2 regions of the Methylobacterium sp. AC832 genome follow, and region 2 is predicted to be linked to the other one. Evidence: riboswitches for the same ligand, from Rfam matches in the RefSeq annotation. Region 2 holds a riboswitch; the other holds the start of a gene.

Region 1 (15,194 bases), on a different contig from region 2:
GGGGCGACCGTAGGTCTTGGAGCCCTTGTCCATGTCGACCTTGGAGGCCCAGTTGACGACCGGATCGAACTTCTCGGCGACGAGGAGTTCGCCGGTGGCGCGGTCCAGGGTGTAGCCGAAGCCGTTGCGGTCGAAGTGGGTCAGGAGCGGGCGCTCCTTGCCGTCGACCTTCTGATCCGTGAGGATCATCTCGTTGATGCCGTCGTAGTCCCACTCGTCGTGCGGGGTCATCTGGTAGACCCACTTGGCCTGCCCGGTGTCGGGGTTACGCGCCCAGATGGTCATCGACCACTTGTTGTCGCCCGGACGCTGCTTGGGGTTCCAGGTCGAGGGATTGCCCGAGCCGTAGTACATCAGGTCGAGCTTGGGGTCGTACGAGTACCAGCCCCAGGTGCAGCCGCCGCCGGTCTTCCACTGGTCGCCTTCCCAGGTCTTCAGCGAAGAATCCTTGCCCACCGGTTTGCCGAGGTAGGTGGTCTTCTCCGGGTCGACGAGCATCTCGTCGTCCGGGCCGACGGAGTAGGCGCGCCAGACCTTCTTGCCGGACTTGAGATCGTAGGCGGTCACGTGACAGCGTACGCCGAACTCGCCGCCCGAGATGCCGACGATGACCTTGTCCTTCACCGGCAGCACGGTGGCGGTGTTGGTCTCGCCCTTCTTCGGATCGCCGTTCTGGACCGACCAGTTCACCTTGCCGGACTTGGCGTCGAGCGAGACGACCGTGGTGTCGGCCTGGTGCAGGATGATGGCGCCGTCGGCGTAGGCCAGGCCACGGTTGACCGTGTCGCAGCACATCACCGGGATCACCGACGGGTCCTGCTTGGGCTCGTACTTCCACACGATCTTGGCCTCGTGGTCGAGGTCGAGCGCGTAGACGATGTTCGGGAACGGGGTGTGGACGTACATCATGTTGCCGATGACGAGCGGGGCGCCCTCATGGCCGCGCAGCACGCCGGTCGAGAAGGTCCAGGCCACCTGGAGGTTCTTGACGTTGTCCTTGTTGATCTGGTCGAGCTTCGAATAGCGCTGGTTCGTGTAGTCGAGGCCCGGGAACGCCCACTGGTTGGGGTCCTGCATCAGCTTCATCAGGTTTTCGTTCGCGATGGCCGGCATGGCGGCCGGCAGGAGCGTCGCGGCGTAGGCGACGGACGCCGCAAAGGCGATCTTCCTCATAGGTGTTCCTCCATTTGAGCGTTTGAACCCGGACGTTGTGTCCGCCAGGGGTTTCGTCACCGCATCCCGGTCCGTCGGCGGCGACGTGTCGGCCCTGCGCGCTTCCGCGCCGGGCCCCGGACCGGGGCCGCATTCCCCTTGAGCCCCAAGATCATCGTCCGGGAGCACAAGTGGAGCGCCGGTAGAAGTATCGAATTATAAGACCAGCGCAATAAGCATTTTCTAAGTGCGACAGAATTATCCAGTCATTATCATGCAGATACTGATTTAGCCAATACAACGTCGCCCGAAAAAGCCATGGCCTTATCAGGGGCGCAAATAGTCCTGTTTTTTAAATAAAGATGCCGCTCTTTATTATTCCGAGACATCGCTTTTATGCGTTGACTCAGACTATCGAGTGGCTATCCTTATTCCTGCGACAGACTAGACCTAATCACATGTATTCTTGTGACCGCTCGGAGGCGTGTGCCCTGGTCGCGGCGGAGCCTTATGGCTCCGCCTTTTTTCGTGCGCGAACGGGAAAAGGCCCGGACCGCGCCTGGTGGGCGACGGCGGGCATCAGGACGGTCTTGGATCGGGCAGGGTCATCGGTCGGCTCATGAGGGACCGCCTTGGGGCGATCCGGTTGCGGTCATGAGCGTGACGGTGCGGGCCAACACATAGCTCTACCCGCGCCGAAGCGCTCGGTAGAAGCTATCGTCCGGCCCATAGGGGGCCGGCAGTTATCGGGGAGCTTCATCCCCATCCCACGTCCGGGAACGTGGATTAATCCGTCGTCCGGGTCAATCCCTTCGTCGACCGATCACGCGCGGGTCACGGCAAGGGACAGGAAATAGGCGCCGTAGGCCGTCACCATGAGGGCCGCGACCCCGTCGAGGACGTAGGGCGGCACATTCCGGAAGATCCCGGTGCCGCCGAGGGCGAAAGCCAAGGTCGCCACGAGCACGACCCCGATGCCGACCCCGAGGGTCGCCGTTCCCGCGCCCTCCCGAAGCGAGACGCCGAGCCAGACCACCAGGATCTCAAGCCCCTCGGCGACCAGGGCCCAGGCGGCGACGCCGAGGCCCGCGGTGTTGATCGGCCGCGACCAATTCGCGTCCGTCGAGCCGGGGGCCGTGCCGGCATCGCGCTTCGAGAGCCCGTCGATGAACTCGTAGAGCAGGTACAGGCCGAACCCGAGCAGCAAGACCGCCGAGATCCAATCCAGGACGTTCAGGGCCAGGAGGTAGGCCGCCTTGCGCAGGACGACCGCGAGGATCGACACCGCCAGCCCGCCAAGGATGGAGCCCGCCAGGACGCTGCGCCATCCGAACCGGTACGCCCCGGCCATCATCACCGTCGCGGCGATGAAGAGTTCGGTGAAGGTCACCTGGAAGGTGATGACGGCTCCGAGCCAGGAAAGGGTCATGGGATGCGCTCCGCCCCGGGCCGGCGTCGAACGCGCCGGCCTCGGCCGCGGACGGCATAGACATGTCCCGGAACCTGGACCATCCACCGTCTTTCGTGATGCTTTCGAACGACCCGGGCCCCATCCCCACTCGGGATGGGGCCCGGGCGCGCGGGAGTTGGGTCTTGACGAACGGGCGAGGCGAAGGCATCTCCCGTCCACGGCAATGGAATCTGCCGGGCCTTTCGGCCAAACCGCCCCCTGGGCTAATGACTCCTACCTTTTGCGGCGCCGCAACAAGGGGGACTCATGCGCGCGACCTTCCAAAATCTCTTCGACAGCCTGAACCTCTCGGCGTTCGTCCGCACGCGGCACGCCCATGCCGTTTCGGTGGCGCGGTGGTCGGCCATCCTCGTGCCGATGGCCGCGGCGGTCGGCACCCTCTGCGCGGCCTTCCTGTGGAGCCTCGACGCGGCCACCCAGGCGCGCTTCGACCATCCCTGGTTCCTGTTCCTGCTTCCGCTCGGGGGCTGTGCCGTCGGCTTGCTCTACCACCTGTTCGGCAAGAGCGTGGAAGGCGGCAACAACCTCATCGTCGAGGAGATCCACGAGCCGGACGGCGGCGTGCCGCTCCGGATGGCGCCGCTTATCTTCCTCGGCACCATCGTCACGCACCTGTTCGGCGGGTCGGCCGGGCGCGAGGGTACCGCCGTCCAGATGGGAGGCAGCCTCGCCAGCGCCTTCGGCAAGCTCTTCGGGGTCGATGCGGCCGGGGTCCGGTTGCTCCTGATGGCGGGTATCGCCGCCGGCTTCGGCGCGGTCTTCGGCACGCCCATCGCCGGCGCGGTGTTCGCGCTGGAGGTGCTCGCGGTCGGTCGCGTCGAGTACGCCGCGCTGGTGCCCTGCCTCCTTGCCGCGGTGGTCGGCGACTGGACCTGCCAGGCCTGGGGCATCCACCACGGCTTCTACCACGTGGACTTCCTCGCCGGCGGCGCGAAGGCCCTGACCGTCGATCCGCTGCTCCTTGCCAAGGTCGCCCTCGCCGGCGTCGCGTTCGGCCTCGCCGGGCTGCTGTTCGCGGAGGCCAACCATCTCCTCGGCGGATGGCTCAAGCGCCTGGTCCCGTACGGGCCGCTTCGCCCGGTGATCGGCGGCCTGGTAGTGATCGGCCTCGTCTACGCCCTCGGGACGCGCGACTACCTCGGGCTCGGCGTCTCGGCGGCCACGCCCGACGGGCTCACGATCAACACCTTCTTCGGACCGGACATCCATCCCTGGAGCTGGGCCCTGAAGATCCTGTTCACGGTCGTGACCCTCAGCGCCGGGTTCAAGGGCGGCGAGGTCACGCCGCTGTTCTTCATCGGGGCCGCGCTCGGCAACGCCCTGGCCGGGCCGCTCGGCGCGCCGGTGGACCTGTTCGCGGCGCTGGGGTTCGTCGCGGTCTTCGCCGGCGCAGCCAACACGCCGCTCGCCTGCACGCTGATGGGCATCGAGCTCTTCGGCGCGACGCACGGGGTCTATCTCGCCGTCGCGTGCTTCCTGGCTTACCTCTGCTCGGGTCACAACGGCATCTACCTGTCGCAGCGCATCGCGGTCCCGAAGTCGGCGGCGGCCAACATCCCGGACGGCATGACCCTGCGCCAGGCCCGTACGGGCCGGGTGCCGACCGTCGCACCGTTGGCCGAGCGCCCCATCACCGAGGAGACGTCATGACCCCATCGCATCGCGTCGTCGCCGCCGACACCGGCATGATCCGTATCTACATGAAGCCGGGCGAGCGCGGCGGCGGCGGCAAGGGCCGGTGGTTCTCTGGCTCGAAGCCGCTCTATCGGGAGCTCGTCGCCCAGGCCAAGGCGGAGGGCCTCATGAACGCCGTCGCCCACCAGTCCCACCATGGCTACAGCAACCATGGGCCGATCCAGGACGACAGCGCCGAGTCGCTCAACCCCGAGCTGACCATGTGCGTCGAGCTGATCGGCACCCGCGAGCAGCTCGAAGGCTTCTGCAGCCGGCACGGTGCCCAACTCGCGAACAAGGTCATCGTCTACAAGCACCTGGAGCATTGGAGCGTCAGCCAGGTCGGCGTCGGTGCGGCGGGGCGGGCTGCTTGACATGAACCGTCCCAGGACGCTCCGGGCTTCGGATTGCCGGATGGGACCACGGATGCGATAGCCGGCCATGGGTGCGCGGTCCGACCTTCGGACCGGCAGGCTTCAGCGTTGGTCGGGCCGCCAGCGCGGGAGACCTATGCCCATGCCGCTGCCCCCCCCGCCCGATTTCCGCCCTGCGTAACGTCCTGCAGGGCGAGGCCTCCGGCGGCCTGATCCTGATGGCGAGCGCCGCCCTGGCGCTGGCCGTCGCGAACTCCGGCTGGTCGGAGACCTACTTCGCGATCCTGAAGATCCACGTCGGCGGGCTCAGCGTCCTGCACTGGGTCAACGACGGCCTGATGGCGGCGTTCTTCCTGCTCGTCGGCCTGGAGATCAAGCGCGAGGTCCTCGACGGTCGCCTGCGGACCTGGCCCGACCGGGTGCTGCCCGGCATCGCGGCGCTGGGCGGCATGGTCGCCCCGGCGTTGGTCTACGTCGCCACCAACCGGTCGTCCCCCGAGACCCTGCGCGGCTGGGCGATCCCGACCACGACCGACATCGCCTTCGCCCTCGGGGTGCTGGCCCTGCTCGGGTCGCGCGTGCCCGTGTCGCTCAAGGTCTTCCTGACCGCGCTCGCCATCATCGACGACCTCGGGGCGGTCCTCATCATCGCCGCCTTCTACACCGCGGACCTGTCGCTTCCGACGCTCGGCGGGGCGGCGGCCGTGTTCGCGGTCCTGTTCGGCATGAACAAGGCGGGGGTGAGCCGGCTGACGCCCTACCTCGTCCTCGGCGCGGTGCTCTGGTTCCTGGTGCTGAAATCCGGCATCCACGCGACCATCGCGGGCGTCCTCCTGGCCCTGACGATTCATCTCCGCCCGAGCGTCGGAAAGCCGGACGACCCGACCTCGCCCCTGCACAAGCTGGAGCATGCGATCCATTCATGGTCCGCCTGCCTGGTGCTCCCGGTGTTGGGGTTCGCCAATGCCGGGGTCTCGTTCGCCGGCATGTCGGGGAAGACGCTGCTCGATCCGGTAACGCTCGGCGTGGCGCTGGGCCTGTTCGTGGGCAAGCAGGTCGGGGTGTTCGGGGCGGTGGTGGCCGCGGTGAGGCTGGGGTGGGCGCGGCGGCCGGCCCATGCGGGATGGTGGCACCTCTACGGCCTGTCGCTGCTGTGCGGCGTAGGCTTCACCATGAGCCTTTTCATCGGGCTGCTGACCTTCGCCGCCAGCCCGGAACTCGAAGCGGAGACCAAGATCGGCGTCCTGCTCGGTTCGCTGTGCTGCATGGCCTTGGGCGCCCTAGTGCTCCTGCTGGCACCCAGGCCGGACAGGGGGCGCCGCCCCGATCCCGAGAGGCCGCGTCCCTGGGCCGAAGCGACGGCATGAACCCACGCCCCAGGGCATGACCGGAGACGCCCGTCGACCGGTACCGGCTACGACCGGCGGGTATCGTGCTCGCCTGCCTCAGAAGTGTGGCGAGGGTGGGCGTGACTTCGGAGCGCCGCCGGCCAAGTCGTCGATGGCCGGAAAGCGGTACGACCGGGGTGCATGCGGGCTCCGCGACCATCGAAGCACACCATGCCGTAGGGGCGTGGTTCATGCCGCACGAGCGCTCCGATATCTGGGCGCCCTTCTGCGACTTCGACATGCCGGGCAGCATGTGCGGGGTGACCATGGCAGAGCGCGTCCACGAGACTGGACCCGACATCCGCCTCGTCGTCACCTTAAGACTTAAACGGTCCGCCGATGGCGAGATCCCCGATCACGGCCCGTTCCTGCCGAAGCCCTACGACGCCGCCAAGGTCGTCGACGAGATCCATCGCGCGACCTGACGGGTTTTCAGATCGGTGATCCTCATGCTGGCCGGGTCTGGAACCCGATGTCGGCGGCAACGGCCTTCAGGCGCTCCGGCTCGCGCTCCTTCCGCTCGGAATAGCGGTCGACGAGATGGTCGGAGCGCTCGCGGGTTAGGAGCGTGAACTTGAAGAGCTCCTCGCAGACGTCGACCACCCGGTCGTAGAGCGGCCCGGGTTTCATCCGGCCGGCGTCGTCGAACTCCTTGTAGGCCATCGGCACCGACGACTGGTTCGGGATGGTGATCATCCGCATCCAGCGCCCCAGGATGCGAAGGTTGTTGACCGCGTTGAACGACTGAGAGCCACCGGAGACCTGCATCACGGCGAGGGTCCTGCCCTGCGTCGGACGCACCGACCCCTCGGACAGTGGTAGCCAGTCGATCTGGCTCTTTATCACGCCGGTCATGTTGCCGTGGCGCTCGGGGCTGACCCAGACGTGACCCTCCGACCAGATCGAGAGGTTCCTGAGCTCCTGCACCTTGGGATGGTCGGCCGTGGCGTCGTCGGGAAGCGGTAGGCCGTGCGCGTCGTAGATCCGAACCTCGCCGCCCATCGCCTCTAGGAGGCGCGCGGCCTCGTAGGCGAGAAAGCGGCTGAATGAGCGCTCCCGCAGCGATCCGTACAGGACCAGGAAGCGTGGAGCGTGGGTGAACGGCGTCGCCACCCGCAGCACGTCGGTCGTCGGGACCACGAAATGCCCCTCGCTCAGGTTCGGCATTCCATCGGCGAAGGGCTGGAGGGGCTTGTCCAAGACGTTCCATTCCTCTAAATTTCAACGATGGTTGAGACATTGACATTATGATGGGCGACCGGCAAGCCGTCGCCGCGTTCGCGGCCCTCGGGCAGGAGCATCGGCTGCGCATCGTACGCCAGCTCGTCACCGCCGGGCCGGAGGGCATGGCGGCCGGCATGCTGGCGGAGGCCGTCGGCGTGTCCGGCACCAACCTGTCGTTCCACCTCAAGGAACTCAGCCATTCGGGGCTGGTCACCTCCCGGCGGGAGGGGCGCTCGATCATCTACAGCGCCGCCTACCCGGACCTGTCCGAGCTCATCCAGTTCCTGATGCGCGATTGCTGCCAGGGCCGACCCGAGGTCTGCGCCCCCGCCGTCGCTGCCTTGTCCGCCTGTTGCCTACCCACGGGAAACACCGCCAATGCCTGACCGCGTCTACAACGTCCTGTTCCTCTGCACCGGCAACTCCGCCCGCTCGATCCTCGCCGAGGCGATGCTTGCCAAGGACGGCAAGGGTCGCTTTCGCTCCTTCTCCGCCGTCAGCCAGCCCAAGCCGGAGGTGAACCCGATGGCGCTCCAGGTCCTGCGCGAGAGCGACTACCCGACGGAGGGCATGCACTCGAAGTCGTGGGACGAGTTCGCCAAGCCCGACGCACCGGTCATGGATTTCGTCTTCACGGTCTGTGACAACGCCGCCGGCGAGGCCTGCCCGTTCTGGCCCGGCCAGCCGGTGACGGCGCACTGGGGCATCGAGGACCCTGCCGCGGTCGAGGGTAGCGACATCGCGCGCAAGACGGCCTTCGTGACCGCGCAGCGCTACCTCAAGAACCGGATCTCGGCCTTCCTCGCCCTGCCGATGGCGAGCCTCGACCAGGTCTCCCTGACGTCCAAGGTTCGCGAGATCGGCCAGCAGGCTGGCACCACCTCGCCCCGTCCGGAGGTCGCGTGATGGACGTCGTCATCTATCACAACCCGGATTGCGGGACGTCCCGCAACACCCTGGCCCTGATCCGCAACGCCGGCATCGAGCCGCACGTCGTCGAGTACCTGAAGACCCCGCCGAACCGAACGCTAGTCCGCCAGCTCGCCGAGCGAGCCGGCGTCACAATCCGTGATCTCCTTCGGGAAAAGCGTACGCCCTACGCGGAGCTCGGCTTGGCCGATACTGCGCTCACCGACGACCGGCTTCTCGATGCCATCGAGACGCACCCGATCCTGCTCAACCGACCCATCGTCGTAAGCCCGAAGGGCGTCGCGCTATGCCGCCCGTCGGAGGCGGTCCTCGATCTCCTGCCCGCCCAGCAGGGTGCGTTCGTCAAGGAGGACGGCGAGCGGGTCGTCGACGAGCACGGCCGGCGCGTCGCCACCGCCTGATCCTGCCCAGATCGGCAAGAACAAGAAACGGTCCCGATGCTCGCGCTCGCCATCTTCGTGGTCACCCTCGTCTTCGTCATCTGGCAGCCGAAGGGGTTCGGGATTGGGTGGAGCGCCCTGATCGGGGCCGCGGTCGCGCTCGCCACCGGGGTCATCCATCCCGGCGACATCCCGCTGGTCTGGCACATCGTCTGGGACGCCACCTTCACCTTCGTGGCGCTGATCATCATCTCGCTGCTGCTCGACGAGGCCGGCTTCTTCCACTGGGCGGCGCTCCACATCGCCCGGTGGGGCGGCGGACGGGGCCGCTTGCTGTTCCCGTTGGTGATCCTCCTCGGCGCAGCCATCGCGGCGGTGTTCGCCAACGACGGCGCCGCCCTGCTGCTGACCCCCATCGTGCTGGCCATCCTGCTGCGCCTCGACTTCAAGCCGGCGGCTGCGCTGGCCTTCATCGTGGCCTGCGGGCTCGTCGCCGATTCCACCAGCCTGCCGCTGGTGATCTCGAACCTCGTCAATATCGTCTCGGCGAACTTCTTCGACATCTCGTTCAGCCGCTACGCCGCGGTGATGGTGCCGGTGAACCTCGTCTCGCTCGCCGCGACCCTGGTGGTGCTGTGGCTGTTCTACCGGCGCGACCTTCCGGCCGCGTACCCGGTGGCCGAGCTCGAAGCGCCCCGCCACGCGATCAAGGACCCGCTTGTGTTCAAGGCGGCCTTCCCGCTCCTCGGGCTGCTGCTGGTCGCTTACTTCGTGACGGCCCCGTTCGGCGTGCCGGTCTCGGTCGTGACCTGCGCCGGCGCCCTCATTCTCCTGGTGCTGGCCAACCGGAGCCGGGTCATCCCGATCCGCAAGGTACTCGCCGGCGCGCCGTGGCAGATCGTGCTGTTCAGCCTCGGCATGTACCTCGTCGTCTACGGTCTGAAGAACGCAGGCCTGACCGATTACCTGGCTCAGGGCTTCGTTTGGCTCTCGGGCTTCAGACCAGTCATCGCCACCCTCGGGACCGGGTTCGCCGCCGCCATCCTGTCCTCGGTGATGAACAACATGCCGAGCGTGCTCGTCGGCGCGCTCTCCATCCAGCAGGCCCCGGACCTGCCGCCCCTGATGCGCGAGCTCATGGTCTACGCCAACGTCATCGGCTGCGACCTCGGACCGAAGTTCACGCCCATCGGGAGTCTGGCGACCCTGCTCTGGCTCCACGTCCTCGATACCAAGGGCCAGCGCATCACCTGGGGTCAGTACATGCGGGTCGGCCTCGTGATCACCCCGCCGGTGTTGCTCGTCACCCTGGCGGCCCTGGCACTGTGGCTGCCCCTGCTCGGGGCTCGGTAGCACGGCGATGCCCCCGACGCGTCGATGGCCCGTGATCTCGGCCCTGGGCGTCGTCCAGATCCTGACCTGGGGCTCCTCGTTCTACCTACTGTCGGTGCTGGCCGCGCCGATGTCGAAGGATACGGGATGGCCCCTCGGCTGGGTCATCGGAGGGCTGTCGGCCGGCCTCCTCGTCGCGGGCCTCGTCTCGCCGCGGGTGGAAGCCTTCATCGGGGAGCATGGCGGGCGGCCGGTGCTGGCCTTCGCCGCCATCGCCCTGGCGCTGGGCCTCACGGGCCTCGCCCTGGCCCCGAACCTCACGGCTTACCTGGCGGCCTGGCTTCTCGTCGGCCTCGGCATGGGCATCGGGTTGTACGACCCCGCCTTCGCCACGCTCGGACGCCTCTACGGCGCCGAGGCCAGGTCCGCCATCACGACCCTGACCCTGTGGGGCGGTTTCGCCAGCACGGTGTGCTGGCCGCTCTCGGCCTTCCTCGTCGAACTGGTCGGCTGGCGCGGGACCTGCCTCGCCTATGCCGGGTTGCACCTTTCGGTCACGCTGCCGCTCGTCCTGCTCGCGATCCCCCGCCCGCCCCCACACCCAGTCACGCGACCCGCAGGCCCGAGCCCCGTCATTCGTCTCCATGGTCGGGAACACCGTGCCTTCCTCCTCATGACGGGGGTGCTGACCCTCGGGGGCACGGTGATGGCCATGGTGTCGGTGCACCTCATCACCCTGCTGCAAGCCCGTGGCGTCGCGCTGGCCTCGGCCGTCGCCTACGGCGCCCTGATCGGACCGTCGCAGGTGGGGGCGCGCATCGTCGAGATGGCCGGGAAGGGCCGGCATCACCCACTCTGGACCCTGACCGCCGCCATGATCCTGGTGGTCCTCGGGGTCACGATGCTGGCGGCCGGCCTACCCTTGGTCGGGCTGGCGCTGGTCCTCTACGGGGCCGGCAACGGGATCTACTCGATTGCACGGGGTATGGTGCCCCTGGCCCTGTTCGGTCCGGAACGCTACGCCCCGCTCGTCGGCCGGTTGGCACGTCCGGGCCTGGTGGCGCAGGCGCTCGCGCCATACCTCGGGGCCGTCGTGCTGACACATGGCGGAGCCGATGCGACCTATACCGTCCTGACCGTTCTTGCCCTGGGCAACGTAGTGCTCGCCCTGTTGTTGTGGCGCGTACGCTAAGCGCCGGCCCGTTTCCCGATCCACCTGGGTTCACGGAATTGGATGCCCGCCAGATGCCGCCGCACGCGCCGTCGGGGGCATCGTTCAAGCATTTGGGCAAGCGTGAGAGGACATCGGCCGGCGACCCTTGACCTTACCACTATGGGAAGCCCCATCTCGACGTGACGCCATCGAAGGGAGAGCGTCATGTTCCGATACAAGGTCGACAGAATGGGATGCGGCGGATGCGCCAAGTCCGTGACCCGCGCGGTGCTTGGGATCGAGCCGGGAGCCGGGGTGGATGTGGACCTCGGCGCCAAGCTCGTGACCGTGTCCGATGCCGCCGGCCCGGCCGACCGGATCGCCGGAGCCATCGTTGCGGCCGGGTTCCCAGCGGTGCCCGCTTGACGGGTGCTTGCAACCAACCTGGTCCTGCGTCGTTCGAGGAATTCGGAACGGGCTTTCGCCCGACTGTAGAATTTGGCATCCTTCATCAGTGACCCTCTGGCTTGCCCTTAGGCGACTGTTGCCGCTGCTGGCGGTTCTCAGCCTCGCCCTGACGCCGGTGACCGCTCCGGCGGCCACTGCGGGCATGCATGCGTCCATGGCTCACGAGGCCGCGGCCTCGATGCCGGTCGTTCACCACGGCATGGTCATGGATCATGCCGACATGGGTGCGATGGACATGGCCGCGATGGCCATGGACGACATGCCCTGCTGCCCGAAGGAAACGGCGAAGAAGCCCGATTGCACCAAGGGCTGCCCGCTGATGGCCCTGTGCCTCGCAAGTGCCGCGTTCCTGCTGCCGGGGACGGTCGCCGTCCCGGCTCCCGTCGCGTCCCGTGCGACCCTGTCCTGGCCCGCCTCGGCGTCCTTCGCGAGCGTGCATGGGACGCCGCTACCCGAGCCCCCCCGAGCCTGAACCGATGACGCCGGCGCCGCATGCGCCGGCACGGTGACGCATGACCATGCGTCCCTTCCCGTCGTGTTCAGGAGACATCCCCCGTGACCCAGAAGCCTTTTTCGTGCGCCGTCTCGGCGGCGCTGCTCGGTGCCGCCCTGTCGGCATCCGCGTTCCCGGCGCTTGCCGACACCAAGGACTACCGCTTCGAGCTCGTGCAGCAGGAAGCCAAAGTCGGCGAAGCTGTCCTGTCGGTGCGCCTTCTCGATAAGCGCAGCGGCAAGCCGGTTCCCGACGCCGTGATCTTCGCCAAGCGCATCGACATGGCCCCCGACAGCATGGACGAGATGACCTCGAAGATCGAGCAGCTCCCCACGACCGAGCCGGGCGTCTACCGCTTCAAGGCGAAGCTCACGATGGCCGGCGGCTGGCGGCTGTCGCTCGGGGCCAAGGTCCAGGGCGAGACCGGCACGGTCGAGGACAAGCTGGTCTTCAAGGCCGCCAAGTGAGCCGCGTGGCCTTACTCGTCGGAACCCTCGTCGCGCTGGCAGCGGGGGGCATCGGTTATGTCGCGGGGCACGGGGAGAACCCCGTGCCGGCACTCGCCGAGCGCGCCCGGACGGAGTTCGCCCGGTGGTCTCCGGCCCCCATGCCAGCCGCGCAGGCTACGCCCCCCGCGAAGGCGACCGGGCCGGTGGTCTACTACCAGGACCCGGACGGAAAGCCGGTTTACTCGCTGTCGCCGATGGCGACCGCGGATGGCCGGGAGTTCCGGGCGGTCCACGCCAGCGAGGACGTGCGCTTCGACGAGCCGGATGCGGAGGAGGCCATGCCCGCCGACATGGCCGGGCGGGGGATGGCTGGGCACGACATGGCCGCCCAGGACATGGGGAAGGCCGGGGACACGAAGGCCGCCGCGGGCGCCCGGCCCATACGCTACTACCGCAACCCGATGGGCCTGCCGGACACCTCGGCCACGCCAAAGAAGGATTCGATGGGGATGGACTACATCCCCGTCTACGAGGGCGAGGACAGCGACGGCAACGTCGTGATCGTCTCGCCCGGCAAGGTCCAGCGCACCGGCGTACGGACCGAGGTGGTCGAGCGCCGGGTGGTCGCCCAGCCCGTGCGCGTCCCCGGTACCGTCGCCCTCGACGAGCGGCGGGTGACGGTCATCGCGACCCGGTCGGACGCCTACGTCGACCATGTCGAGAACGTCACCACCGGCGACCGCGTCCGCAAGGGGCAGGCGCTGGTCCACGTCTACTCGCCCGAGATCAACGCCGCGGCGGCCCAGCTCATCGCCAACCCGGGCTTCGACGGCGCGAGGCGGCGCCTGCGGAACCTGAACGTCTCCGAGACCGTGATCGACGAGATGGAGCGCACCCGGAACGTGCCGATGGCCATCACCTGGTCCTCGGCCCGGGACGGCATCGTCCTGCAGCGGACCGCCATCGAGGGCATGAAGGCCGCGGCCGGGGATACCCTGTTCCGGATCGGCGACATCTCCACCATGTGGTTGCTCGCCGACGTGCCGGAGCGCGACCTTTCCAACGTCCGCGTCGGGCAGGCCGCCACGATCCGCCTGCGCTCCGCCCCGGGCCGCACCTTCTCCGGCAAGGTCGGGACGATCTACCCGCAGGTGAACCCGGAGACCCGGGCCACGCGGGTGCGCATCGAGCTCCCGAACCCGGACGGCACCTTGCTGCCGGACATGTACGCCGACGTCGAGATCGCGACGGGTGACGCCAAGCCGGTCGTGGCCGTGCCCGACGACGCCGTCATCGACACCGGAGAGCGACAGGTCGTGCTGATCGACCGCGGCGAGGGTCGCTTCGAGCCCAAGGCCGTGAAGGTCGGCGTGCACGGCGGCGGCTACACCGAGATCCGCGACGGCGTCTCGACCGGCGACCGGGTGGTGACCTCGGCCAACTTCCTCATCGACGCCGAGAGCAACCTGAAGGCGGCGCTGCAGGACCTGGCGCCTCCCAAGGACGACCGCCAGGCCGCCGACGCGGGAGCGACGCCATGATCGCGCGCCTCATCGGATGGTCGGCCCGCAACCTCGTCCTGATTCTGGTGGGCACCGTGTTCGCCGTCGCGGCAGGCGTCCTGGCGCTGCGGACCCTGCCGCTCGACGCCATCCCCGACCTCTCGGACGTGCAGGCCATCGTCTACACCGAGTACCCGGGGCAGGCCCCACAGGTCGTGGAGGATCAGGTCACCTACCCGCTGACCACCGCCATGCTGACGGTGCCGAAGGCGAAGGTGGTGCGCGGCTTCTCCTTCTTCGGGGTGTCGTTCGTCTACGTCATCTTCGAGGACGGCACCGACCCGTACTGGGGCCGCTCGCGGGTGCTGGAGTACCTCAACGCGGCGGCGAGCCGCCTGCCGGCGGGCGTGACCCCGACGCTCGGCCCCGACGCCACGGGCGTGGGCTGGGTCTACCAGTACGTGGTGGTCGCCAAGGAACGGACGCTCGCCGAGCTTCGCTCCCTGCAGGACTGGGTGGTCCGGTTCGGGGCCTCGCGGGCAGAGGGCGTCGCCGAGGTCGCCGGCGTCGGCGGCTTCGTGAAGCAGTACAACGTGGTGGTCGACCCGAACCGGCTACGCGCCCAGGGCATCTCCCTCAACAAGCTCAGGGACGCGATCCGGTCGAGCAACGCCGACGTCGGCGGCCGCACGGTCGAGCTCTCCGAGTTCGAGTTCATGGTCCGCGGGCGCGGCTACCTGAGGGGCGTCGCCGACATCGAGAACATCGTCCTCAAGACCGCGGGCGGCACGCCGCTGCGGGTCCGGGACGTCGCCCGGGTCGAGCTCGGACCGGACGAGCGTCGCGGCATCACCGAGATGAACGGCGAGGGCGAGGTCGCCGGCGGCATCGTCCTGCAGCGCTTCGGCGCGAACGCGCTGAACGTCATCGAGGGCGTTAAGGCGAAGCTCGCGGAGGTGGCGAAAAGCCTTCCCGCGGGCACCGAGATCCTGCCGGTCTACGACCGCTCCCAGCTCATCGACGCGGCCATCGACACCCTGCGGCACACGCTGGTCGAGGAGAGCGTCGTCGTCTCGCTCGTCTGCATCGTCTTCCTGCTGCACGTGAGGAGCGCGCTGGTCGCCATCCTGATGCTGCCGGTTGGCATCCTGATGGCGTTCGTTGGCATGCGGGCCCTGGGTCTCGGCGCCAACATCATGAGCCT
Region 2 (15,194 bases):
TATTGAGACGCGGAAAGCAGAGCGGAAGCAAAAGCGCGCTGCTATTCGCGCATCAGATTCTACGAAATCTTGATTTACTGCTTAAAACACAACTAATAGCAGGTCATTGTCCAGTGCAACCCAGCGAATCTTCAACAATCGCTAGTCATGCACAAGAAGCAGTAAGGCTTTGCCGCGACGAAGCGGCAGCCAATCGCTGGGATCGAGTAATCGCGATTACCGACAATTCCAATCTGATTACGCAACAACCACAGTTGCTGCTTCAACGGTTGCAGGGTGCTTTCATCCTGTCCGATGACAATATTATCAACTGTATTTTAAAGGATCTTCCCGAAGCCGCGCTTCCGCATGAAATCAAATTTGCAACTGTACGGCAACTTTCGATGAACAAGCGCGCACATTTGGCAGCTCAACTGCTTCTAGACACGCCATCTCTTCATGAGACGACGCGCTTCCTTAAATCGACCGGCCTCGTTTTCAAACACCTTCGTGACGCTAATCTCAAACGCGCGCTTCTCGATCTGGTCGCGAAAGTGAGCCGCGGTGGATCATTGATCAAACCTACCGCTACTTCACTAACCTTTGCCGATCAGCCCGCACAAGATTCCTTCGGTAGTGTGAAGATCGTTGCTTCATCTAAAACGGACAAGCATCATCTCAAGGGCCTAAAGCGCGAGGTCGCGGTCTTCAATCGGCTTATGGCACGCCCGCTGAAACCTGTCATCTCCGAGTACGAGAACGTTTTCACTCATCCGTCTGGGCAAATTTGGACCGAAAATAAGGAAATCGTTGTATCGAAGGGGTTCCCCCTCGATGTCACAGATAGAACGCAAGTGCAAAATATTTCGCTTGCGTTTGGAGCCAATCGCGGAAGCAGCGGAATCTATCACTGGCTCATCGATTATCTTCCAAGACTTGCCTGGATCCATAGCAGCGGCCTGATTGAGAATAAAGGATGCCGGATCCTTCTTAACGCTGCACGGTCCAGTTTCGAGCAAGAAACACTGAATATGCTTGATCTTGGAAATGCTGTTCAGAAGCTGAACAGCACGGTCTTCGTTGAACGCCTACTTGTCGCGCGGGTAGGTTTCCGCGGTATGTTGGGATGGCGTCATCTAGACGGCATCTACGAAGAGCTCGGAGAACGTGCGAGCGCCTTAGCAGCAAACAACAACGTAGAATTGCCAGACCGTGTCTATGTCACGCGACGTGATGCTGTCCGGCGTGTGATGAAGAACGAGGCTGATGTAGAAGCCGTAGCGAGGAAGCTTGGATTCACCGTTATGGAGTTTTCCAAGATCCCCCTCTGGCATCAATTTGCGATCGCCCGAAAAGCTTCCGTCATTATGTCTCCTCACGGCGCTGGACTATCTCACATTGTCGTCTCGAAGCCTGGACTTCGCGTAATCGAAATCCTTCCGATCATGGATGGAACGTATCAGCTACGTTTCAACTATGCTCGCCTTTCAATTGTTAAAGGTCATCAATACTCCGCATGGCTCGAGCCGCAGTATCCCGGCTTCGATGCATGGACGGTCGATCTACCGGCCTTCACGATCTTTTTGAAGAAGGCCCTCAGGGAGTCGGCGCCGCCGGCTGGCTCGGATCCGTGAGCTGGATCGTCCAGCTTTTCTGCTCGCCGGTATCGACCTCATAGAAGCCGTTGCGATCGAACCCGCGGGCGAGGCAATCCTCGACGCCGTGGATCGTGAACTCGGCGTCCTTGGTGCACATCAACGAGCGACCGTTCCATTCTCCGCCGCGGGTATAGTCCACGGCGAACACGTAATAGAATCTCGATGCGAGCGCCCCACGCAGCAGGGTTTCGCAGCCCTTGGGGGCCACGTCCCACCAGCCTTCCGTCACCCACCCCTGGCCGTCGCGATATCCAAGTGCGATGCCGACCTTGCTCCCGGTTTGGTTGCACATACGGAGGTCCGCCTGGGCCGGTAAGGGCCGAGCGACGAGGCAGGCAAGAACGAGGCCGGCCAAGACCGCCCCCCGCCCGCCAATGGGGGAGGGGCGGCGACAGCTCACGTCGTCAACCGACGAGAATAATACGGCAATCATTGACATTGGTGCGTGTGGGACCCGGTTGGACGAGGTCGCCGATCGTGGCGAAGAACTTCGTCGAATCATTGTCCGCCAGCATGGCAGCCGGGTCGAGGCCGGCGGCGCGGGCGCGCTCCAGCGTGGTCGGGTCGACAAGCCCGCCGGCTGGATCGGTGGCCGCGCCACGTCCGCCATCGGTCCCGTCGGTATCGGCGGCGATGCCGAGGATGCCGGATTCGCCATCGAGGCCGATCGCGAGGGCGAGGGCGTATTCCTGGTTCGGGCCGCCATGGCCTTCGCCGACGATGGTCACGGTGAGTTCGCCACCGGAGATGATCGCCACCTTGCGGCCGGCCGCCTTCATCTCCTTGGCGAGGGCGGCGTGTTCCGCCGCGACCTCACGGGCCTCACCCTCGACATCTGGGCCGAGCATCACGACCTCGTAGCCGGCGCGCTTCGCGGCCTCCGCCGCCGCATCCAGGGCGTCGATGGGACGGGCGATGATGCGGTATTCAGCGCGGGCGAAGGAGGGGTCGCCCGCCTTCGGCGTCTCGTTGGCCGGGTCGTTGAGGAGCGCCTTGGCGGTCTCCGGCAAGGGAATATTGCGGCGCTCGCAGATCTCGCGCGCGTCGGCGAGCGTCGAGGGGTCGGGCACGGTCGGACCCGAGGCGATCACCGCCGGATCGTCATGCGGCACGTCGGAAATCGCCAGCGTCAGGATCGAGCGCGCGTTGCGGGCCATCATGGCCAGCCGGCCGCCCTTGATCCGGGACAGGTGCTTGCGCACCGCGTTGATCTCGTTGATCGGCGCGCCGGAGCGCAGCAACGCCTTGGTGATCGCCTGTTTCTCGCCGAGGGTGAGATCGCCGGCGGGCGCGATCCAATTCGCCGATCCGCCACCCGAAAGCAGCACCAGCACATCGTCCTCCGGACCGGCATCGGCGGCGATCTTCAGGGCGTCGATAGTGGCGTCGATGCCGGCCTGGTCCGGTACCGGGTGTCCGGCCTCGACCATGCGGATCATCGGGGCTTCTTCGCCGTAGCCGTGGCGGGCCACCGCCAGACCGACGATGCGGCTCTCGTCGACGCCGTGCTGCTCCCGGTAGAACCGGCTCGCGACCGCGGCCATGCTTCCGCCGGCCTTGCCGGCACCGAGGATGATCAGCCGACCCGTGCCGGGGGCGGGCAGATGCGGCACCAGGCAGCGGGAGGGATGCGCGGCGGCGATCGCCTCGTCGAGGAAGCCGAGAAGCAGGCCGCGAGCGGCGTCGTGGGACGAAGGGGAGAGAGCGGGCGAAGCGTGTGAAGGCGCGGTCATGGCGTGTCCGTGTCTCATCAAGGTCCGATCGCGCGGGCCGGATTGCTTGTCCGCCGGATTATTGCCGTGGCGGCGCGATCGCCTATACGTGCTGTGCCCGAGCCCTGCCGCCTCGGCAAGCGTGCGATGACCCGACCGGCGGCGTGTTTCATGCCTGAAGAGGGGGATTTCCTCCCGATCGGCCCCGAAGGACCGTGCCCGCCTCATGTTTCCGCCGCATCCCGTCGAGACGATTCCCGGCGATCCCGCCTCGGGACTCCTCCTTATCTGCGAGCATGCCTCGAATCACGTTCCGGAGGATCTGGCGCAGCTCGGGGTGCCCGAGCGGGAATTCGCGCGCCACATCGCCTACGATATCGGCGCGGCCGAGGTCACCCGGCGGCTTGCGGCCCATCTCGGCGTGCCGGCCATCCTCACGCGGTTCTCACGCCTGGTCATCGATCCCAACCGGGGGCGCGAGGACCCGACGCTGGTCATGCGTCTGTCGGACGGCGCCGTGGTGCCGGGCAATGCCAGGATCGACGAAGCCGGAAAGGAGGAGCGCATCCGGCGCTTCTATGTGCCCTTCGACGAAGCAGTGGATACGGCCGTCGCGCAGGCCACGGAGGCAGGCGTGCCGCCCTCCATCGTCACGATGCACAGTTTCACGGCCTCGTGGCGCGGCTATATGCGGCCCTGGCATGTGGGCATCCTGTGGGACAGGGACGACCGTATGAGCGCGCCCCTCATCGCCGGGCTCCGCACCGACCCGGCCGGGCTGACGGTGGGCGATAACGAGCCTTATGGCGGCGGCCTGCCGGGCGACACGATCGATCGCCACGCCATCGCACGCGGCCTTCCCAACGCCCTCGTGGAGATCCGGCAGGATCTCATCGCCCTGGAGCCGGGCCAGATCGAATGGGCGGCGCGTTTCGCCAAGCTCCTCCGACCGCTGATGCCGAAAGCCGGCTGACTTTCATTCCGCGATGAGCAGAGAGCTCATACGAAAACGGCGGGGCTCAGGCCCCGCCGTTTTCGTCATTCCGTCGGCCTCTGTTTAGCGGGGGCCGCCCGAGGTGCGGCCGTACTGCCAGACCGGGAAGCTGTTCTGCTCGGCGTTGCCTTCCTGGGCGGAATCGACGCTGCGGCGGCTGACGACCGACCCGGTGGTCAAGTCGTCACCGGCGACGACCTGACGGCCTGCACTGCCGGGAGCTGCATAGGCCGAGATACCGGCGGGCGCATTATAGCTCTGAGCGAGAGCAGGCGAAGCAACGACGCCGAGGCTCAAAGCAACAGCAGCGACAGCGGAAGCGAGACGAGTGTTCATGACTACGTCCTATTGAATGTCGCGGTCTCCGTCAGAGGGCGGTGGGCCGTGAGTTCTTGTGTAGACCCGATGTAGGACGAACCCTGCCGCAACGTCGTGCGGTTTGGCACCTGCATGCGCGAGACGCCGGGCGAGCGCTGATTTGAGGCCTTGCGATGCGTCAGGCGCAAGGGAGCGAAGAGAAATGTCCGGCGCCTCCCGCATTCTCGCGGGAGGTCATGCGCGCGCAGGAACGCCGGGAAAGCCATGCGTCCGAAAGCCATGCGCCCGAAAACGGGACCGCGCGTCAGCGATGGTATATCCTCGCGCGAAAGCGGTAACTGCCCGCGAGCCGAAGGATGAGGAAACTGCCATGACCGAAATCGACACCGCCACGCAGACCGAATTGGAAGCCGCGGTGTTCCGCCGCCTCGTTGCGCATCTGCAGACGCGCAGCGACGTCCAGAATATCGACCTCATGAACATGGCCGGCTTCTGCCGCAACTGCCTGTCGAACTGGATGAAGGACGCCGCCGACGAGCGCGGCCTGGGCCTCAGCAAGGACGAGACTCGCGAGCGCGTCTACGGAATGCCCTACGAGGAATGGAAGCGGCTGAACCAGGCCGAGGCCACGCCCGAGCAACAGTCGGCCTTCTCGAAGGCGCAAGCCGAGCCGCACTAAGCTTCCGGTAAGCGTGATCGCTTAACCAGCCTCCTCCGGCGCATCCCACCCGATGCGCCTCAGATCAGGAATTGAGACGCTCATGGCCGCTTCCGCCGCACCCGCCGTCGATGCCTCCTCGGTTGCCGCCGACCAGCTCAAGAGCTTCATCGAGCGCATCGAGCGCCTGGAGGAGGAAAAGGCCGGCCTCGCCGGCGACATCAAGGACGTCTATGCCGAGGCCAAGGGCACCGGCTTCGACGTGAAGGCCCTGCGCAAGATCATCTCCCTGCGCAAGAAGGACCATGCCGAGCGGCAGGAGGAAGAAGCCATCCTGGAGCTCTACATGCAGGCCCTCGGCATGGTGTAGCCCGACATCGCGCGGCGCTCCATCGAGGCCGAAGGCGGCCGTCTTCCCCTGACCGACTGGGCGGAAGACGGGTCGAGCTGATGCTGACCGTGCTCACGCCACGTCGCACTGAGCCCGGCGGGCTCGCCTCCGCGCGGCGGCACGGACAGGCATGCGACACGGCAGACCTCCTTCCTCACGACAAGAAATGAGGACCGGGCGGGAGGTGCTCGGTGCCTCCCGCCGCTTCAGAGCCGGGTCCGTTCGCCGCGCAGGGTGGCCCCGGCCTCGACGGCCCCACCCTTGGAGACGGCGATGCGCTGCGACAGGTAGATGCCGCGATGGCCCGAACAGGCATAGGCGGTGAAACACGCGACCGCGATGGCGACGCCGTGTGTCGCCCCGAACAGTTCGATCCCCATCAGCGTACAGGCAAGGGGGGTGTTAGCCGCTCCCGCGAAAACCGCCACGAAACCGAGAGCCGCCATCAGGTCGAGGGGTGCCCCCATCAGGCCACCCAGCGCATTGCCGAGGGCGGCGCCGATGAAGAAGAGTGGTGTGACTTCCCCACCCTTGAAGCCCGAGGCCAGAGTGACGACGGTGAAGAGGATCTTCCAGGCCCAGGACCAGGGATGGACCTCCGGCCCGAAGAAGCTCGCGATGCTCAGGCCTCCCGGATCCGGCGCCGTGACGCCGAGGCCGAGATAGTCACGGGTGCCCAGCGCATAGACGAGGCCGATCACGGCCATTCCACCCAGGACGGGGCGCAGGGGTCCGTAGGGAATCAAGCGCTTCAGCCAGCCGCCGAGGAGGTGGTTGGCTTCCGCGAAGACGAGCGCCACGAGCCCGAAGGCGATGCCGGCGACCGCCGTTTTGGCCAATAGGCTTGGATCGAGGGCGATCGGGCCGGTCACGTCCGCCAGATAGGCGATGCGAAAGAGCGAATGATGGATGCCCCAGGCCTGGCAGGCCCAATCGCCGATGACAGACGCCAGTAGGCAGGGAATGAGCGCGCCATATTCCACCCGGCCGATCGCCAGGACTTCGAGAGCGAAGACGGCTCCGGCGATAGGGGTGCCGAACACCGCCCCGAACCCTGCGGCCACGCCTGCCATCAGCACGATGCGGGTGGCCGCCGGATCGAGCTTCGCCAGCCGCCCGATGCCGCTGGCGAGGCTGCCGCCGAGTTGCACCGCCGTACCTTCCCGCCCGGCCGAGCCGCCGAAGAGATGTGTGACCACGGTGCCGAGAAAGATCAGCGGTGCCATGCGCAGGGGAACGCCGCCCCCGGGCTCATGAATCTGATCGACGATGAGGTTGTTGCCGCCCTCCACGCTGCGCCCGACACGGTGGTAGAGCAGGCCGATGGCGAAGCCCCCGACAGGCAGCAGGAACAGCAGCCACGGATGCGAGAACCGGGCTTTCGTCGCGACGTCGAGACTCCAGAGAAACGCTGCGCAAAGCGTACCGACGACGGCCGCCAGCGGCATGAGGATCACCGCCCAGCGCGCGAACGCCACGACCCAAGCCGCGCATCGCCTCGTGGCGCGCTTGAGCCCGGTAAACCGATCTTTGAGGAAGGCGAGCATGGCTCCACCGTCTTGCTGAATGGCAAAAGGGTAGGAATCATCAGCCCTTGTGGCGGTTCGGCTTACGCCCGGCAGAATCCATTGCCAGGGCCTTCGTGTCCCGTGGCCGGCAGCGCGTCAAGCCGGGGCGGCTCCCCGTACCCAACGATGCGCAGCCCATCACCGCCGCCCCGGTTTCGGCATCGACGCTGGTGGGCGACCCTCGCCGTCGCGACGTTCAGCGACCGGCAGCCACAGCGCGGGTGGACGATCCGGTGAAGCGCGCGGCGGTGAGGTCGTCGCCGGGGCTACGTCCCGAGAAACGGCTGCGCACGCCGCTTTCCGCCTGAGCGACGAGGCCGGCCGGCGCGGCATCGGTGCGAGCACGCGACGGTGCGACATGAACGGGCGAGGCGCGGCTAGCCGGCGCGGTCGAAGCTGCGGCCACCTCGAACAGGGCGCGCAATTGCGTCTTCGCGTCGGCATCGGCCGGCACGGGCCGGGCCAGGCGGGTGGGTGCGGCAGGAACGGTCGGCGTCGCGGCCATCCCGGTGGGGCCGAGGCTCGCCACCTGGATGGAAGGCCGCGGCGGCGGCAGAGGCATGGTGAGCGCAGCGGTGACGGCGGCGAGTTCCGAGGGCCGGCGTGGCGGCAGCGGCACGTCGATCAGGCTCGATTCTGCATCGGCGGCAGCGGTCGGTTTGGCGACCTCCTGGGTGAGGAGGCTCTGCGCATCGCGTTCGTCACGGCGCAGGAGAGCACCTTTGAGGGCATCGGACGCGGCCGGGGCGGCGTAAGCCAGGGCCTCGCGGGTGCCGGACTGGTCGTCCGGATCGGCACTGGCCACGAGAACGGTGGGCTTTGCGCGAGCCCGGGCCGGAGCTTCGGGCGGCGGCGCAGGGGTCTTGGAGCCGCCACCGAAGAGGCTGGCGAAGAAGCCCTTGATGCTCGGGCCGTCATCCTCCTCCACCGTCGCGACCTGGGTCACGCCGAGCACGGTGCCGCCACGGGCGAGCACTTCGGCACGGGCAAGCTCGTAGCCCGGCAGGGGCCGGTTGTCGGCGGGCAGGTGCACGGTCTTGCCGTCGGGGAACAGGCGCGCCAGCTGATCATGGCTCATGCGCGGCCAGGAACGGACCGACCCGACATCGAGATGGACGAAGGGAGAGCCGGCATGGGGATACCAGCCGACACCGCCGCGCTGCATCCGCATGCCCACCGCACGAAGCTGGTCGATGGAAACATCCGGCAGGTAGAAATCCATCGCCTTGCCGAGCATGTGTTGGCTGAACTCGGCCACGGCGCGCGACCGGCGGCGCAGCATGGCGTTGGTGCCCGGTGACCGATAGGCCGAGACCACGGTGATCGGCTCCTGCGAGCCCACCGACCGGTAGGCCTCCCACACCGTGTCGAACAGGCGCGGGTCCATCTTGGTTGGCTCGTCCATGCGCCAGTCGCGCAGCATCCAGTTGAGCTGTTCCAGCGCGGCCCGGTCGTAGCGACCGTCACGTTTGAACGTGATCGTGGCGCTCTCTTTCGTATGGGTATGGTAGATCGAGAGGGTGCGGGTATCGCCATTGGCGACCGCATCCTGCGTCCCCCGCGTGCCCGCGCCGAGCGCCAGGGCGATGCCCGACGCCACGATGATCGAGCGGCGTAGGCGAGGATGGGAACAGGCGTTGCGGAGATAGACGAGCAGGCGCGAGGCAGGCTGGGTGGATCGATCGGCCGGCTGGGCCTCTTCTCGTAGCGAACTGCCCACGATCGTCCTCACCTCTGCCAGACCGCGCGTTGTCGCGCGGATCATGGTGAACGCAAGGTTGCCGAAAACCGTAAATGGACGGTTATCGGGTCCTCAGCCATTCGCCGGTCTACAAAACGGCTAGGTTTGAACCGTGGCGAAATCGTGCCGCCGCGCCGGCACGATCAAGACGCCGCAAGAGCGGCATCACACATTCTGGCTCGCGTGACATTCACGCAACAAGAGGAGGCGCGCTACCACCAGCCGCGGGAGACCGGGGCCGGGGCAGGGGCTGGGGGGGCTCCCCATGGATCGACGCCTGCGGCTTCGGCGGACCGGGAGGCGCGGACGGGAGCGGCTCCGGCTGACACGGCAGGGCGCGACACCGTACGACGAGCCTCTGTCGACGGAGCACTCGCACCCGGTGCCGATGGCGCCGGTCGCACCGCGACCTTGGCCGGAGGCTTTGCGGGTGCCTTGGTCGGAGCTTTGGCGACGAGCAGGCTTCCCGGCGCGAGGCCGAGCGCGATCTTCATACGCGCGTCGTGGCCGTAGAGATCGGAATAGGTGCGCAAAGCCCCGTGATCGTCCGCCGCTAGGGTGAAATACGCGAGATGGACCGGCAGCTTCTCCGGCAGGCGGATGGTGCGCTCGCCCTTGCCAATGAGCTTCTTCAAGCGCTCGCTCGACCAAGCTTCGGGAAGCACCGAATCGGCGAAACGGAAGGGATCGTCCACGCGCACGCAGCCATGGCTCATCGCCCGCTGAGAGGCGGAGAACAGCGAGCGGTTGGGGGTGTCGTGCAGGTAGACGGCATGGTTGTTGGGAAACAGGAACTTGATGAAGCCGAGCGCATTCCGCTCGCCCGGCGGCTGGCGCACCGAGATGTTGCCGTTGCGATAGACGACCTCGTAGCCGCGACGAGCCGCGTAATTCGGGTCGCGGGCCAGGGCGGGCAGGAACTCGTTCTTCAGGATCGAGGGCGGCACGTTCCAGGACGGGTTGACGACGGCGTATTCCATCATCCCCGAAAAGACCGGCGTCGGCGTCTCGGTCTTACCGACGATGACGCGGGTCTCGTCGCGCACCGACCCATTGCGGATCACGCGCAGGCGAAATTCGGGAATGTTGACCAGAACGTAGTCGCGTCCGAGATCGCTCGGCAGCCAGCGCCAGCGCTCCATGTTGACGAGGACCGTCGATTCCTCGTCGCTCGCGCGTGCAGACGGCTCGGACCGGCCGAGGGCGGCGACGGTCTGTGGCGTGAGCGTACCGGTGGCCGGCAGGCCACGGCCCCGCTGAAACTTCGCCACCGCGGCGGACACGGCCCCGTCGAACGCATCCGGCTCGCCCGACGCGGCGTCGAGGGTACCGGCGGTGCGGGTCGGCAGACCGAAATGTTTGCGCAGGGCAGGGACACGGGGATCGTGCATCCCAACCTTCAGGACCGGTCCAGCGGGAATCGACACGGGCGACGTCGCCATGGGCGCGCCGTGAAGATTGCGCAGGCTGGCGAGCCGGGCTTTCAAGGCGAGGTAGCCGGCCTGCGCCGGGTTGTAGCCCTGCAGCGCGGCGCCGGCCTGCGGACCAGCGCTGGCGACGCGCGCCAGAACCGCATCCGCACCGGGAATGTCGAGGGTGGGCGTGATCAGGCGCGAGACGGCGGCCAGGTTGACGCGCGCGCCGCGCGCATCCTTGGCGTAGAGCACGATGGCGGCCGAGAGTTTCAGCTCGATCTCGGCGGTCTGGGCCTCGGTCAATCCCTGCGTGCCGATGACCGGTACCGGATAGGCCTGAACGTTGAGACCATCCTCGGCCGCGAGGGCGAGCCGCGACGCGGCGGCCTTGGCGGCAGCCGTGAAGGCTCCATCGACCACCCAGACCGGCTTGAAGGCGCCGAGCCCGTAGAAGGCCTGCATCGCCTCCCGATCCTTCGTGCTCAGGCGGGCGAGAAGCGGGGCCGGATCGGCGAGACGAGCGGCCAGGGCCGCCCCCATCGGATCGGTCGGCACCGGAGCGGCGGCCACCGCGGCGGCGGGCTCGGAGCCCGTTTCAGCCTTCGAGGGTGAATCCTCGGCGCTTCTGGTCTCCGACGCGCCTTCCCGGGGGGCATCGGATGGGACCTGCGCGGAATCTCCCGCCACGGCGGGCTCTGCCGGGTTGGGAGAGGGGGATACGGGCGAGGAGATCGCCCCGGTCGCCGCCGTATCGCCCTGTCCCTGATCGGATGAGACCGAGGGCGTGGCGGCGCTCTGCACCACGGACGGAGTCTGGTCGAGCCGAGGCTCGGCCTTTGCCGCGTAGCCGACACAACCGACCATGAGGGCGGCCAGTGCGACGGAGGCGGAGCGCGAAGCGCCCATGATGAAACTCCCGGGACCGGCCGTATCAGCCGTGTTTGCGGTCAAACAATCGCTGCTTGCGCAACCGCTTGCAACGGCGCGCGGGCAACAGTGGAGGCTTGCCGGGATCTCCCGGCCCGAAACGCAGTGCCTTGACGCACATCCCGGCCAGACGGGCCGCGACGGAAACGCTGCCCCAGTCTCAGGCGGCGGCTTCGTCGCTCTTCTCGTCGTCGTCGAGACCGAGATCCTTCAGCTTGCGATAGAGCGTCGACCGGCCGATGCCGAGGCGCCTCGACACTTCCGACATGCGGCCCCGGTAATATTGCAGGGCGTAGCGGATGATCTCCGCCTCCAGCTCGTCCATCGGCTTCATCTCGCCGGTCTCCTCGGTGACGAGGGTCATCGCATGGGGGTCGCGGACTTCGACGCGGACGATTTCGCGCACCGGCTCGGGCATGCCGGCCTGAACCATGGGCTGGACCGGGGCGGCCGGAATGCGCACGTCGAACCCTTCCACCTGCGCGGCGATCTGCGGGAACTCGGACACGGTGAGCTCGTCGCTATCGGCGAGCACCACGGCGCGGAACAGGGCGTTCTCGAGCTGGCGGACATTGCCGGGCCACCCGTAGCGGCAGAGCAGCGACATGGCCTCCGGCGTGATCGCACGGACGCGCTTTCCTTCCTCGGCCGCGAAGCGCGCACAGAACGAGCGCACCAAGTCCGGGATGTCCTCGCGGCGCGCCCGGAGCGGGGGCAGGGTCATCGGGAAAACGTTGAGGCGGTAATACAGGTCCTCGCGGAAGCGCCCCTGCTTGACGAGGTCGAGGAGCGAACGGTTCGTGGCCGAGATCAGCCGGATGTCGATCCGAACGCTGCGCTTGGCGCCCACCGGATCGACTTCGCCCTCCTGCAGCGCGCGCAGGAGCTTCACCTGGGCATCGAGCGGCAACTCGCCGATCTCGTCGAGGAACAGCGTTCCGCCCGAGGCTTCGACGAACTTGCCCATATGACGCTCGGTTGCGCCCGTGAACGCGCCCTTCTCATGCCCGAACAAGGTCGATTCCACGAGATTGTCGGGGATCGCCCCGCAATTGACCGTGACGAAAGCCTTGCCGCGCCGATCGCCCGACCCCTGGATCGCACGGGCCAGAACTTCCTTGCCGACGCCGGACTCGCCCTCGATGAGGACCGGGATGTTGGACTTAGCCGAACGCTCGGCCAGCCGGATCACACGCTCCATGTCGGGACTGCGCGAGGACAGGTCCTTAAAGGTGAGCGAGCCGGAGGCGCGCCGCCGCATGCGACGCACCTCTTCTTCCAGCTGATCGACCTTGAGCGCGTTCTTGATCGACACCTGAAGCCGCTCGGCACCGGCCGGCTTCACCACGAAATCGGTGGCGCCGGCCCGCATGGCGTTGACGACGGCGTCGATGGAGCCGTTGGACGTCTGGACGATGACGGGCGTGTCGAGGCCCGATTGGCGCATCTGGGCCATGACGGCGAGACCGTCGAGCCCGCCTGGCATCACCAGATCGAGGAGCACGACGTCGATAGGCTCGCCGGACCGCAACACGGACAGCCCGTCCTCACCGCTCTCGGCGACCTTCACTTCGAAACCGAGGCGACGCACCATCGCTTCGGCGAGCCGGCGCTGGACGGGATCGTCGTCGACGATGAGGACCGTTGTCGACATGCGGAAAGCCTCGACCGTGTGCTGTGAAAGGTGATCGCCCCCAGGATATCGCCCTGCGAACCAGCCACCGGTGTTTCGTTTCGATCCGTAGGGTGAGCGAAGAGCGTAAAGCTGTGCTTAACGACGATCCCACTTTCTTTCCTGATGGTCCACTCCCCGGGCGGGTTGGGCCGGCGGAGGCTCTGCCGGAGATTCGTTGCGGCGGAATGCACCGACTCGGTTGATCACGCGGCCCTGGCGCTCGATATCAACCCCGACGGCGCGGGAACGCCGCTTCAGGATCAAAGTCACCATGTCGAGCCGAGCCGTCGTTCATGCCAGCCTGCCCAGCGCCGCCCGGATGCCGGCCGGCCAACGATCGGAAGGGACCAACGTCGCGAGGGCTGCCGCTCTTGCTCTCGATCTCGGCTCGCTTCCCGAATGGGATCTGAGCGACCTCTATTCCGGAATCGATTCGCCGGACTTCCGTAGCGACATCGCGCGGGCGGAGCGCGAATGCAGCGACTTCTCGGAGCGCTGGAGCGGCGTCATCGCCGAGATCGCTGAGGGGCCCGATGCGTCCTCGCGACTCGCCGAGGCGGTAGCCGCCTATGAGGCGATCGAGGACCGCCTCGGCCGCCTGATGTCATTCGCCGGCCTGGTCTATTCGGGCGACACCACGGACGAGCGGCGCCAGAAGTTCTACGGTGACACTCAGGAACGCCTGACCACGGCCTCGGGCCACCTCCTGTTCTTCGCCCTGGAGATCAACCGGGTCGACGACACCCTGATGGACGCCGCCATGGCGGAAGGCCCCCTGGCGCATTACCGCCCCTGGGTCGAGGATCTGCGCCGCGAGAAGCCGTTTCAACTCGACGACCGCACCGAGAAGCTGTTTCTCGAGAAGTCGGTGACCGGACGTTCTGCCTGGAACCGGCTGTTCGATGGCACGATCGCCTCCCTGCGCTTCCCCCTCCAGGGCGAGATGCTCACCCTGGAGCCGACGCTCAACAAGCTGCAGGACCCGGACGGGGCGGTGCGGAAGGAGGCGGCCGGGGCCCTGGGCGACGTGTTCCGCGCCAATCTGCGGACCTTCGCCCTCATCACCAACACCCTGGCCAAGGACAAGGAGATTTCCGACCGCTGGCGCGGGTTCAAGGATGTGGCCGACGACCGCCACTTGTCGAACCGGGTCGAACCCGAGGTGGTGGCGGCCATGGTAGACGCCGTGCAGGCGGCCTATCCACGCCTCTCGCACCGCTATTACAAACTGAAGGCGAAGTGGTTCGGCGTCGACGTCCTGCCCTATTGGGACCGCAACGCACCGCTGCCGCGAGTGGAGCAGCGCACGATTCCCTGGGCCGAAGCGCGCGACATGGTGCTCGACGCCTACGGGGCCTTCTCACCGCGCATGGCGGACATCGCCAAGACCTTCTTCGACCGCCGCTGGATCGATGCGCCGACACGTCCGGGCAAGGCACCGGGCGCGTTCGCCCATCCCACCGTGCCCTCGGCGCATCCCTATGTGCTGGTGAATTACCAGGGCAAGCCGCGGGACGTGATGACCCTCGCGCACGAACTCGGCCACGGGGTGCATCAGGTTCTGGCCTCGCGCAACGGTGCGCTGATGGCGCCGACGCCGCTGACGCTGGCCGAGACCGCGAGCGTGTTCGGCGAGATGCTGACGTTCCGGCGCCTGCTCGCCTCCACGACCGACACGGTCCAGCGCAGGGCGATGCTGGCGGCCAAGGTCGAGGACATGATCAACACGGTCGTGCGCCAGATCGCGTTCTATCTCTTCGAGCGGAAGGTCCATCTCGCCCGCGCCGAGGGAGAACTCACGGCCGAGCAGATCAACGGCCTCTGGATGTCGGTGCAGGCCGAGAGCTTCGGCCCGGCGATCTCACTCGATGCGGGCTACGAGCCGTTCTGGGCGTATATTCCACACTTCATCCACTCGCCGTTCTACGTCTACGCCTACGCATTCGGCGATTGCCTCGTGAACTCGCTCTATGGCGTCTACGCCAAGGCGGAGGAAGGCTTCGTCGACCGCTACTTCGCGCTGCTCTCTGCCGGTGGGTCGAAGCCCTACGGTGAGCTCCTGGCCCCCTTCGGCCTCAACGCCAGCGACCCCGCCTTCTGGCAGATCGGCCTCAACATGATCGAGGGGATGATCGTGGAGTTGGAAGCGATGGAGGGA

What was found. Region 2 has a riboswitch for fluoride ahead of AC0IXR_RS19185 (voltage-gated chloride channel family protein). Riboswitches for the same ligand answer to the same signal wherever they lie in the genome.
Region 1: another riboswitch for fluoride. It lies ahead of AC0IXR_RS05505 (voltage-gated chloride channel family protein); the one in region 2 lies ahead of AC0IXR_RS19185 (voltage-gated chloride channel family protein).

The regions. Positions count from the first base shown of each region.
Region 1 is NZ_CEEDMV010000001.1:1,183,767-1,198,960, forward strand. Features, by position in the region: gene xoxF5 (lanthanide-dependent methanol dehydrogenase XoxF5) at 1-1,113, opposite strand, end outside; fluoride riboswitch at 1,854-1,925, opposite strand; gene AC0IXR_RS05500 (hypothetical protein) at 1,976-2,581, opposite strand; fluoride riboswitch at 2,774-2,846, shown strand; gene AC0IXR_RS05505 (voltage-gated chloride channel family protein) at 2,870-4,273, shown strand; gene AC0IXR_RS05510 (DUF190 domain-containing protein) at 4,270-4,671, shown strand; gene nhaA (Na+/H+ antiporter NhaA) at 4,836-6,038, shown strand; gene AC0IXR_RS05520 (response regulator) at 6,251-6,484, shown strand; gene arsH (arsenical resistance protein ArsH) at 6,507-7,259, opposite strand; gene AC0IXR_RS05530 (ArsR/SmtB family transcription factor) at 7,310-7,669, shown strand; gene AC0IXR_RS05535 (arsenate reductase ArsC) at 7,662-8,189, shown strand; gene arsC (arsenate reductase (glutaredoxin)) at 8,189-8,614, shown strand; gene AC0IXR_RS05545 (arsenic transporter) at 8,651-9,946, shown strand; gene AC0IXR_RS05550 (MFS transporter) at 9,954-11,117, shown strand; gene AC0IXR_RS05555 (heavy-metal-associated domain-containing protein) at 11,304-11,504, shown strand; gene AC0IXR_RS05560 (hypothetical protein) at 11,593-12,018, shown strand; gene AC0IXR_RS05565 (FixH family protein) at 12,102-12,506, shown strand; gene AC0IXR_RS05570 (efflux RND transporter periplasmic adaptor subunit) at 12,503-14,029, shown strand; gene AC0IXR_RS05575 (efflux RND transporter permease subunit) at 14,026-15,194, shown strand, end outside.
Region 2 is NZ_CEEDMV010000006.1:26,692-41,885, reverse strand. Features, by position in the region: gene AC0IXR_RS19220 (glycosyltransferase family 61 protein) at 114-1,613, shown strand; gene AC0IXR_RS19215 (DUF1036 domain-containing protein) at 1,576-2,070, opposite strand; gene AC0IXR_RS19210 (glycerate kinase type-2 family protein) at 2,042-3,370, opposite strand; gene AC0IXR_RS19205 (N-formylglutamate amidohydrolase) at 3,576-4,322, shown strand; gene AC0IXR_RS19200 (hypothetical protein) at 4,407-4,679, opposite strand; gene AC0IXR_RS19195 (DUF1244 domain-containing protein) at 5,032-5,340, shown strand; gene AC0IXR_RS19190 (DUF2312 domain-containing protein) at 5,423-5,689, shown strand; gene AC0IXR_RS19185 (voltage-gated chloride channel family protein) at 5,917-7,257, opposite strand; fluoride riboswitch at 7,282-7,352, opposite strand; gene AC0IXR_RS19180 (peptidoglycan L,D-endopeptidase MepK) at 7,475-9,043, opposite strand; gene AC0IXR_RS19175 (L,D-transpeptidase family protein) at 9,232-11,340, opposite strand; gene AC0IXR_RS19170 (sigma-54-dependent transcriptional regulator) at 11,522-13,015, opposite strand; gene AC0IXR_RS19165 (M3 family oligoendopeptidase) at 13,356-15,194, shown strand, end outside.